DNA from 3 places in the Actinoplanes missouriensis 431 genome. Region 2 is predicted to be linked to each of the others. Evidence: riboswitches for the same ligand, from Rfam matches in the RefSeq annotation. Region 2 holds a riboswitch; each other region holds the start of a gene.
What was found. Region 2 has a riboswitch for cyclic di-AMP ahead of AMIS_RS23085 (LysM peptidoglycan-binding domain-containing protein). Riboswitches for the same ligand answer to the same signal wherever they lie in the genome.

Region 1 (3,264 bases), 3.3 Mb from region 2:
AGGTGTCGAAACCGTCGGGGTCACGGGCGTTGATGGAGAGCAGTGTCGGCGCCTGTTCCGCCATGTCGAACGCCTCCAGCCAGCTGGCCGGGTTCTTGGCGAGGAGCAGCCGGATGTTGCGGCCGTCCCGGTCGACCTGCGCGTACCGCCCGGCGATCGAGGCCACCCGGGAGAGCCGGGGGAGAGCCTCGATGGGGCGCACCCCGAACTCGGCGGCGACGGCGAGCGCGGTGGCCGCGTTGCCGATGTTCACCTTGCCCGGGAGCTGCAGTTTCACCATGTGCCAGTCACCGCGCGGGTCGATCACGCCCTCGTCCTCGACCGACCAGTGCGCGCGGGGCCGGCGCAGCGGGCAGCCGGTGCACCACCAGTCGCCGTTGGCCCGCTCGATCGGGTGGCCGCTCTCCGGGCAGACGAACGAGTCGTCGAGCCAGCGCTGGCCGGCGCTGAACCAGGTCACCTGCGGGCTGCCGCTGGCGGCCCAGACGACCATCGGGTCGTCCGAGTTCGCCACGACCTTGATGTGGGGGTGGCTGGCCAGCGCGGTCTTCCACAGCTGCGCCATCATCGCCACCTCCTTCGCCCGGTCCAGCTGGTCGCGGGAGAGGTTGAGCAGGGCCACCACCTTGGGGCGGGTGGACTCGATGACCTGGGCCAGATAGTGCTCGTCGACCTCCAGCACGGCGAACGGGGTGTGACCCTCTTTCGCCAGTGCGGAGGTGTGGCCGGTCGGCATGTTCGCGCCGAAGGAGTTCGTGGCGACCCGGCCGAGCACGCCGACCGCCGCCGCGGTGAGCCGCGTCGTGGTGGTCTTGCCGTTCGTCCCGGAGACGAGCGCCACAGCCCGGCCGGACGAGAGGTGGGCCAGCAGGTCGGGGTCGATCTTGAGGCCGATCCACCCGCCGATGACCGAGCCGTCGCCGCGTCCAGCAGCCCTGGAGAGCGCCGCGGCGGTCTTCGACGCAGTGGTCGCGACCTTGGCGATAAGAGGCATCTTCCCGTCCGTCACGCCAGCGAGGGTACCGGACCGAAAGGTTACGTCGAGTTGCCGTCCGGTCAAGATCGCATGCGCCTTGCGTTTGTGCCGCTCTCGACGTTTTGACCTAGGTTCCGGGTTGGCGGCTGACGAATTGTGTGTTCTGTTTCACCCGTGACCTTCGACTGATCGTGATCGGTCGACCCCGATGAGTAATGGCATTTGTCTCCGGGCGGTAACAAACCGGACACCAACATGTGTGCCAATTACTGTGAGTGACATTTTCGGCCCTAACGATCACGCGGAAGGTCAGGTACCAAGGTTGGGCCGGGTGCGACCGCCTCCCGGCTCGCACCAGCCCGGCCCACGCCGAGCCCTGCCCCGAGCTGGACGGTGCGACCACCGCAGGACCGGAACCACAAACAAGGCATCAGGGGGCAGGGACGGGGGACCCATATCCGGCCGGTTCAGCTCCACACCGGCCTCGGGGTGAAGTCGCCTAGCGACCGGGCACACCTTCCCGCCCGAACCCGACAGCTAACCTCGCAGGCGTGCCGGAGGGATATCTCTACCGTGCACGAACTCAGTTCGCGCCGTGGCAGCCGCGTGTCTCGCGGCGCCGGCACTGTCGCACTGTCTCTGGGTCTCTGCCTCTGCGCCGGGCAGTTGGTCGCCGCGTCCCCCGCGGCTGCCGCTCCGGTCGCTGTCAAGGCAGCCGTCGCGACGCAGGCCGCCGCGAAGGTCAAGCCCAAGCTGACCGCCAAGGCCAGCACCCGGAGCCTGAAGTGGGGCTCCACCCTCAAGGTGACCGCCAAGGTCATCGACCCGCGTACCGGCAAGATCGCCAAGGGCACGGTCCGGCTCCAGGGCCTCGTCGGCGGCAAATGGCGGACGTGGGACACCGAGACCGTCAAGAACCAGAACGGGACGGTCACCCTCAAGTACGCCCCCAAGAACACGTACTACATCCGGACCCTCTTCACGGGCTCCGGCTTCAGCAGCGCGTCCACCGGCAAGACGAAGATCACTGTCAAGACGAGTGGCGCGAAGATCCTCGCTGAGGCGAAGAAGCACAAGGGCGCCCTGTACAAGTACGGCGCGTCGGGCCCCAAGCGCTTCGACTGCTCGGGCTACACCAAGTACGTCTACAAGAAGGCAGCCGGCAAGTCGCTGCCGCACAAGGCGAACTCGCAGCAGAAGTACGGCAAGAGCGTCAGCAAGAGCAAGAAGCAGGTCGGTGACCTGATCGTCTTCCGCAACGGGTCGTACGGTTACCACGCCGGCATCTACGCCGGCAACGGCTACATCTACGACTCGCCGCACACCGGCGCCCGGGTCGGCAAGCACAAGATCTGGAACAAGAACTACGTGGTCCGGCGCCTCGTTGCCTGACGTGCTTGGTTTCGTCTCCAGTAAGTGTTTCGTCTCCAGTAAGTAAGGAAAGACCGGCACGCGGCGTGGTGGCGCCGTAGCCGTGATCACGCCTGTGGGGTGTGGCCCGATCGATGGGGTCACGCCCCACAGGCGTTTCTTCTTCCGGGTACGGGCGACGCCGCCCCCGACCGCAGATGAGCCGTCCCCGAGAAGCCGCGCGACCGGGGCGTCCGGTCCGAGCCGTCCGGCGAGTTCTGCTACCGGTGCGTGGGCACGCTCCGCGGCCGCCCCGACGTGCGGAACGCGGAGGCGGAGTGCGGAGTGCGGACTGCCGAGCGCCGGAGTGCGGACTGCCGAGCGCCGGAGTGCGGACTGCCGAGCGCGGAGTGCCGAGCGCGGAGTGCCGAGCGCGGAGTTCCGAGTGCGGAGCGCGAGTGCGGACGCCGGGCCGGCTGGGCGACCGGCGGAGGTGGATCGTGGTCGCCGCGGGGCCGAGCCGTAGCTGAGGCCTGTGATCAAGGCCCTGTTGCCTATGTGAGCTACGGCTCGCGTCCCCGAGCCGTAGACCAGGCCTGTGATCAAGGGCTTGTCGCCTGTGTGAGCTACGGCTCGCAGGGCCGGGCGGCGGGATGCCTGCGTGGGCTACGGCTCGGGGCGGCGGGATGCCTGCGTGAGCTACGGCTCGCGGGGGAGGGCTCCCTTCTGCTCCACCCGGGGGCTCCACTTTGCTCCACGATTGCGGTCAAGGGCGGGCTCCCACAGTTTGAACAGGGAGTTATCGGACCTGCTGGGGGCGATGTCGGAAACGAGACTCCGTCGATCATGGCTTGGCCCTCCACTTGGGGGCACCACCGTTGAACAGGCAATACGTCCGCGAAAAGGCCTCGCGAGCGGCTCCATTCGGGTTGCAGGTG
Region 2 (3,264 bases):
GCGGTTCCGCGGAGCCGCGCGGCGGGTCGGGCGTGCCGGCGTCGTGCCAGAGGGCCGCGGCCAGGACCAGGGCGGCCACGCCGATCACCACGCGCAGCGGGCGCTCCGGGGTGCGCCGCACCAGCGCCGGCCCGATCCAGCTGCCGATCAGGCAGCCTGCGGCCAGCACCCCGGCCGCCGTCCAGTGGACCGGCGCGAGCAGCGTGTAGAGGATCGCGGCGGCGACGGTGGAGAAGCCGAGCACCACGGTCTTCACCGCGTTCGTGACGGCGAGCGGCTCGACTGCCGCCACCGAGAGCGCGGCCAGCATCATCACGCCGGCGCCCGCGCCGAAGTAGCCGCCGTAGACCGCGATCAGAAACACCGCGAGACCCAGGGGCGGCCGTACGCCGGGACGGACGTACCAGGCGCGCAGCGGCTCCCGGAACAGCAGCATCAGCCCGCCGGCCGCGATCAGGCCGGGCACCACCCGTTCGAACGCGGACGACGGCGTCCCCATCAGCAGCAGCGCGCCCGCGGTGCCGCCGGTCACCCCGGCCACGCCGTGCCGGGCGATCCGGCGCCCCTGCCCGTGCAGCTCCACACGGGAACCGGCGGCCGCGCCGAACGCGGTGGAGAGCAGCGCGACGGTGTTGGTGACGTTCGCGGCCACCGGCGGGATGCCTGCCGACAGCAGGGCCGGGTAGGTGACCACGGACGCCAGCCCGCCCATCGACCCGGTGAGACCGCCGCCGATGCCGCCGAGGAAGAGCAGGACGGCATGGGTGAGGGTCACAGAGCCTGAGCGTAAGGGACCGCCGCGATCGTGACGAGTCGGCGCTGACCCGCCACGACCGCGGCGGCCGCTCGGTCAGCGCAGGCGGAGCCGCTGACCCGGGAAGATCCGGCTCGGGCTGTCGAGCCGGTCCTTGTTGAGCTTGAAGAGGGTGCGCCAGCCGCCCTTGACCTTGTGCTTCTTCGCGATCGAGGCGAGCGTGTCGCCGGAACGCACCACGTAGGTGCCCTTCTTCGAGACGGTCGCCTTCTTCGACGCCGGCGACTTCCCGGACGACGCCTTTTTGTAGACGCCCGCCTTCTTGCCGCACACCGGCCAAGGCTTCAGGCCGCGCTTCTTGTGGAGCTTCGTCGCGACCTTGATCTGCTCGGCCTTCGTGGCCCGGTCCGCGGTCGGGGCGTACTTGCCGCCCCCGTTCGCCCTCCACGTGCTGCGGCTGAACTGCAAGCCACCGTAGTACCCGTTCCCGGTGTTGATGTGCCACCGGCCACCGGACTCGCATCGCGCGAGGACGTCCCAGTTGACCTGCCGGGCCGCTGACGCGGGGCTCGCCGGGGCGAGAAGCACACCGGCTCCGGTGATGCCCGCGGTCACCAGACCGAGGGCAAGGCGCGTTCGTCTACCGATCCGAGACATGGATGATCCTCCACGCCTGCGAGGTGAGCTGTCGGGTTCGGACAGAGGTGCCCGGCCGTCGTCATGCGGCTTCACCCCAAGGCGCGGTCATGCGGCGCCGGAAATCGTGGGTCCCCCGCTCCTGCCTCTCCCATCGAGTCCCCGGACGGCGGCAGGATTCGGCGGACCGCCCGTGGTGCCCGCATCGCGGGACGGCCCGACGGTAACCACGCCACCGGGGCGGAGACCAAGCTCGAACCGTCCAATAGTGACGTTCTTCACGCTATTTGCCCGATTTGATCTTGTCGCTGCCCCGGAATGGCGGGCATTCCCGATTTCCGAGGTCCGTCGCATTCGGCAGAGACGAAAAATGCCCGGCCGGGCAATACCGGACCGGGCGAAAAGGGGAATTTCGGATCAGTTCGCGAGCAGGACGGCGGCGATCGCGAGGACCGCCGGAACGGTCTGCACGAACAGGATCCGGCGGCTCGCCGTGGCCGCGCCGAAGACACCGGCGACGGCCACGCACCCGAGGAAGAACAGCTTCGCGGCGAACCCGGTGTCCCCGCCCGCGATCAGCCCCCAGACCAGCCCAGCGGCGAGGAAGCCGTTGTAGAGACCCTGGTTGGCGCCGAGCACCTTGGTCTCCCGCGCGAACTCCTCGGTCAGCCCGAACGCCGCGCGCCCCCGCGGCCGCGTCCACAGGAACATCTCCAGGACCAGGATGTACACGTGGATCAGCGCGACCAGCGCCACCAGCAGGTTCGCCAAGATCATCATGGCGACACCCTAACCTGAGACGGAGCTGCGTATTCTGTCCGCCATGAGCATCGACGAGAAACCGGGCGAATCGGCGCGTACCTTCGGAGCAATCGCGATCGTCATCGGTCTCTTGATCGGCGCATTCGGCTTCCTCACCGACGGGGTGCCCCCGCGCGGCTATTATTTCGCGGGCCTGCTCGTGCTGGTCGGCAGCGCGGTGCGGATCGAGGCGGCCCTCAAACACCGCACCGATCCGGTACGGGCGGAGCACCAGCCCTGATCGACCGGTTCCCCGGTCAGTTCCCGGCCAGCAGGGACGCCAGGTCTTCCGGCCGCGAGAACATCGGCCAGTGGCCGGTCGGAAGCTCGCGGACCGTCCAGCTCTCGCCGCTCATCAGCGCGAACGCCGGAACCGTGGCGGCCAGCCCGCGTAACTGAGCAGCGGAGAACGAGCACAGGATCGCGGTCCGCGCCAGGCCACGCCACGCCTCGCCGTGCCGCACCGGTTCGGTGGCCGTGCCGACCGGCTGCGCCCGCCCGCGTTCCCGCACGATCGCCCAGTCGAAACCCTGCGCCGGCGCGGGCGCCTCGGCCGGGATCGGGATCATGCCATCCGGGGCGTCCGGCGCCGAACCGTCGAACTCGGCCTGGGACATGCCGTCCGGCAGCGGCCCGGTGTCCACGTAGACGAGGCGGGCCACCCGGTCCGGCAGCCGGTCCGCCGCCGCCGTGATCACCGCTCCGGCGTAGCTGTGGCCGACCAGGACCACGTCGCGCAGCCCATCCAGCAGTTCGGCGACCTGCTCGACGTGATCGGACGCCGTGATGCCCGGGTCCAGCGTGAGCGAGACCTGATGCACGTCGTGTCCCGCGGCGCGCAGCGGCGCCGCCACCGCGTCCCACGCCCAGCCGCCCAGCCAGAATCCCGGTACCAGCAGATATGTCGTCATGCGGAGAACACTAGGAGCAATACCGGGCAACTTCGGCCCGGTATACAGTATGGCGCATGCCACAGTCACTCGGTCGCGTTCTCGGCCTGCTCGAACTGCTGCAGGCCCACCCAGCGGGGCAGACCGTCGGGCAGCTCGCCGAGCGGCTCGGCGTCGACGAGC
Region 3 (3,264 bases), 4.3 Mb from region 2:
CGCCGGCTCCTCCGGTGGGGTCCGCGCCGTCCCAGCCGCACGGGCGGGCGCCGGTGCGCCGCGCGGTGCACTGAGGCAACGAGAAAAGCCCCCGTCCTCAGCGTGAGGACGGGGGCTTTTCCGATGCCTGAGGCGTTCCCTAGAGCAGGGAGACGTGCACGTGGTCGGTGTGGTCACTGACGCCGTGGTACGCCTTCCAGCCCGACGCCGGGAACCAGATCTTCTTGTACCAGATGACGTAGTAGATCCCGAGCTCGTCGGCGTTACGCACCAGGAACGCCATGAGGTCGTTGCCGTACTTCATCATCTTGTCGTTGTGCGCCGACGAGAATCCGCTCTTCTGCAGCGACCAGTCACAGGCCCGGCCCTTGGGGTGCTCGAACGGCCCGCCGTCACGGTGGCAGCCGACGAACATGTCGAAGCCGGCCTTCTTGACCTCTTTGTACATGTGCAGCGTGCGCTTGGTGATGCAGCCGTTCGTCGTCGGGTCCTTCTGGTTGCAACCCTCCGGCGAGAAACCGCCGCTGGAGTTCCGCGGGGCCGGGTCGGCCTGCGGGGATTTCGCCACCACGAAGCCCTCGGTGAGGGCATTGCCGCCCACCAGTTGCAGGGCTTTCTCCGCGGAGTCCTTCTGCTTCTTCATGAGCGAGGCGTTCTTCTTCTGCGCCTTGACCTCGGCGTCGAGTTTCGCCTTGCTCTCGGCGACCGTGGCGATCGCCTCGTTCAGCTCGTGCAGTTTCTCGTCGTGCAGCTTGTTGATCTCCTCCAGGGAGATCGCCTTGTGCAGGAAGTCGTTCGACGAGTTCGCACCGAGCAGGAAGCCGACGGCGCTCAGGTTGCCCGTCACGTACTGCTCGCGGGCGATCGAGTTCACCTCGGGGATGAGCTTGTCGCGCCGGGTCTCCGCGGCCTTGATCTCGACGTTCAGCTTCGCCTGGGCCTTTGTGGACTTCGTCACGGCAGCCTTGGCCGAGACGTAGCGCCGGTTGGCCGCCTCGATGACGTCGGAGAGGTTGGCGTCGTCGTCCTCTTCCTCCGCGGTCGCGGACGAACCGTTCGGCTCGGCGGAGGCAGGGGTCACCGGCGCCACGAACAACGTCGTAGCCACCAGTGGTGCCAGGGCAAGCATCAGCCACCGGCGGGGACTTGCGGTCATCAACAGTTCCTTCCTAGTCACCGCCGACCGAGTTAGCTGACGGGTTCGGGACGGAAGCAATCCCTACCGCCCGAAGGCGGACTCACCCCACTGACTTGGTTCCCCGGCTCACCTCACGGTGATTAGGCGGCGGCCTGCCGGCTCCTCGGGGGCGGTGCCGTCCTGGCAGGACCGGCGACGAGTTTACCCGAGGAATGGCGCGGTATCAGGGCGGCGAGACGGCCAAAACTGTTACCAGGCAGCGACTTTCCGTAATCAAATCACCTCGCGTGTCCGGGTAATCGCGGAACGTACGAGAACTGTCGATCTGTTGATTGAGTGGGTATGGTCGGTTCCGGTTCCCACCCGGGGACCGCCGCCTAATCGCCCTCGCGGCGAGCCGGGGAACCATATTTCCTCGGGGTGAATCCGCCTTTTGAAGGTGGTAGGGATTGCTTCCGTCCCGAACCCGTCAGCTAACTCGGTCGGCGGCCGACGGAAGGATTCCTTGTGCAGCGAAAGACTGCGCGGCGATTGGCGGCCGTGATGGGGCTGCTCCTCGCCGTGTGCGGGCTGGCGGTCGTGGCGTCACCGGCCACCGCCGCTCCCGGTGACAACGGTGACGACGGCGAGGGCGGCTCCAAGTCTCTCGTCGAGCAGCTGGAGGACGCCTCTCGCGGTTACGTGGAGGCGAAGGCGAAGCTCAAGTCCTCCAAGAAGAAGCAGACCGAGCTGACGGCGGAGCTCAAGAAGCTGGACGCCCAGGTCGGCCCCCAGCAGGCGGCCCTCGACGAGATCGCCTCCCAGGCATACACGTCGGGCCGGATGGGCGGGATGAGCGCGCTCGTCAACGCGAGCGACACCGGCAGCTTCATCGACCGGACCATGATCCTGTCGACCGTCGCGGCCGATCAGAACGCCGCGATCGAGGAGCTCAAGACGACCCTCGACTCCCGGCGCAAGGCCAAGCTCACCCTCGACGCCACCATCAAGGACCAGCAGAAGCAGGTCAACGTGATGGCGAAGAAGAAGCTGCAGGCCGAGACCGCGCTGAAGAAGGCGAACCAGGGCGCCGACGCGTCGTCGTCGAGTGACGGCGGTGGCAGCGCCAAGGCCGATCCGGCGCCGAGCGGCTCAGGGTCCGGCTGCACCGAGAAGGACCCGACCAGCAGCGGCTGCCTCACCCCGCGCACCCTGCACGCGCTGAAGCAGGCCCAGAAGGACGGGTTCACCCGGTACGTGCACTGCTTCCGCGAGCAGAACAGCGGTGAGCACCCGAAGGGCCGGGCCTGCGACTTCGCGGCCGACAAGAACGGCTTCGGCGGGGACGCCACGGGTGCCAGCAAGACCTACGGCACCAACCTGGCGAACTACTTCATCAACAACGCGGACGCGCTCGACGTGCTCTACGTGATCTGGTACCGCCGGATCTGGCTGCCGAGCAGTGGCTGGAAGTCGTACAGCGGAGCGGGCGGCGACCCCTCCAGCGACCACACCAACCACGTGCATCTCTCGGTCCGCTAAAGATCAAAACCCCTCGGGGGTACGGGTCCTACTTGCGCATGTAGGACTCGTACTCCCGCATCACCTCGTCGGTGGGGCCGTCCGCCCGGATCAGGCCGGACTCCAGCCAGATGCACCTGTCGCAGGTGTCCCGGATCGACTGCTCACTGTGGCTGACCAGGAAGACCGTGCCGGCCTCGGCGCGCAGCTCACGCACCCGCGCCTCGCTCCGGCGGCGGAACTTGGCGTCACCCGTCGCCAGCGCCTCGTCGATCAGCAGCACGTCGTGCTGCTTCGCGGCGGCGATCGAGAACTTCAGACGGGCGGCCATGCCGGACGAGTAGGTCCGCATCGGCAGCGACGAGAAGTCGCCGCGCTCGTTGATGCCGGAGAACTCGATGATCCCGTCCTTCTTCTCCTTCACCTCGGCCGGTGACATGCCCATCGCGAGGCAGCCCAGCTCGACGTTGCGATCGCCGGGGAGCTCGTTCATCAGGGCCGCGTTCACGCCGAGCAGGGAGGGCTGGCCGGCCGCGTAGATCGCGCCCTTGGCCACCGGGAGCAGACCCGCGACCGCGCGCAGCAGGGTCGACTTGCCCGAGCCGTTGCTGCCGATCAGACCGATC

Region 1: another riboswitch for cyclic di-AMP. It lies ahead of AMIS_RS07625 (C40 family peptidase); the one in region 2 lies ahead of AMIS_RS23085 (LysM peptidoglycan-binding domain-containing protein).
Region 3: another riboswitch for cyclic di-AMP. It lies ahead of AMIS_RS02035 (coiled-coil domain-containing protein); the one in region 2 lies ahead of AMIS_RS23085 (LysM peptidoglycan-binding domain-containing protein).

The regions. Positions count from the first base shown of each region.
Region 1 covers NC_017093.1:1,625,876-1,629,139, forward strand. The annotation lists gene AMIS_RS07620 (MurT ligase domain-containing protein) at 1-994, opposite strand, end outside; cyclic di-AMP (ydaO/yuaA leader) riboswitch at 1,393-1,543, shown strand; gene AMIS_RS07625 (C40 family peptidase) at 1,583-2,368, shown strand.
Region 2 covers NC_017093.1:4,923,904-4,927,167, forward strand. The annotation lists gene AMIS_RS23080 (sulfite exporter TauE/SafE family protein) at 1-775, opposite strand, end outside; gene AMIS_RS23085 (LysM peptidoglycan-binding domain-containing protein) at 851-1,369, opposite strand; cyclic di-AMP (ydaO/yuaA leader) riboswitch at 1,410-1,585, opposite strand; gene AMIS_RS23090 (DUF1304 domain-containing protein) at 1,808-2,170, opposite strand; gene AMIS_RS23095 (hypothetical protein) at 2,214-2,432, shown strand; gene AMIS_RS23100 (alpha/beta fold hydrolase) at 2,449-3,102, opposite strand; gene AMIS_RS23105 (helix-turn-helix transcriptional regulator) at 3,159-3,264, shown strand, end outside.
Region 3 covers NC_017093.1:423,488-426,751, forward strand. The annotation lists gene AMIS_RS02030 (glycoside hydrolase family 65 protein) at 1-74, shown strand, start outside; gene AMIS_RS02035 (coiled-coil domain-containing protein) at 140-1,156, opposite strand; cyclic di-AMP (ydaO/yuaA leader) riboswitch at 1,163-1,295, opposite strand; cyclic di-AMP (ydaO/yuaA leader) riboswitch at 1,503-1,642, shown strand; gene AMIS_RS02040 (coiled-coil domain-containing protein) at 1,646-2,659, shown strand; gene AMIS_RS02045 (ABC transporter ATP-binding protein) at 2,688-3,264, opposite strand, start outside.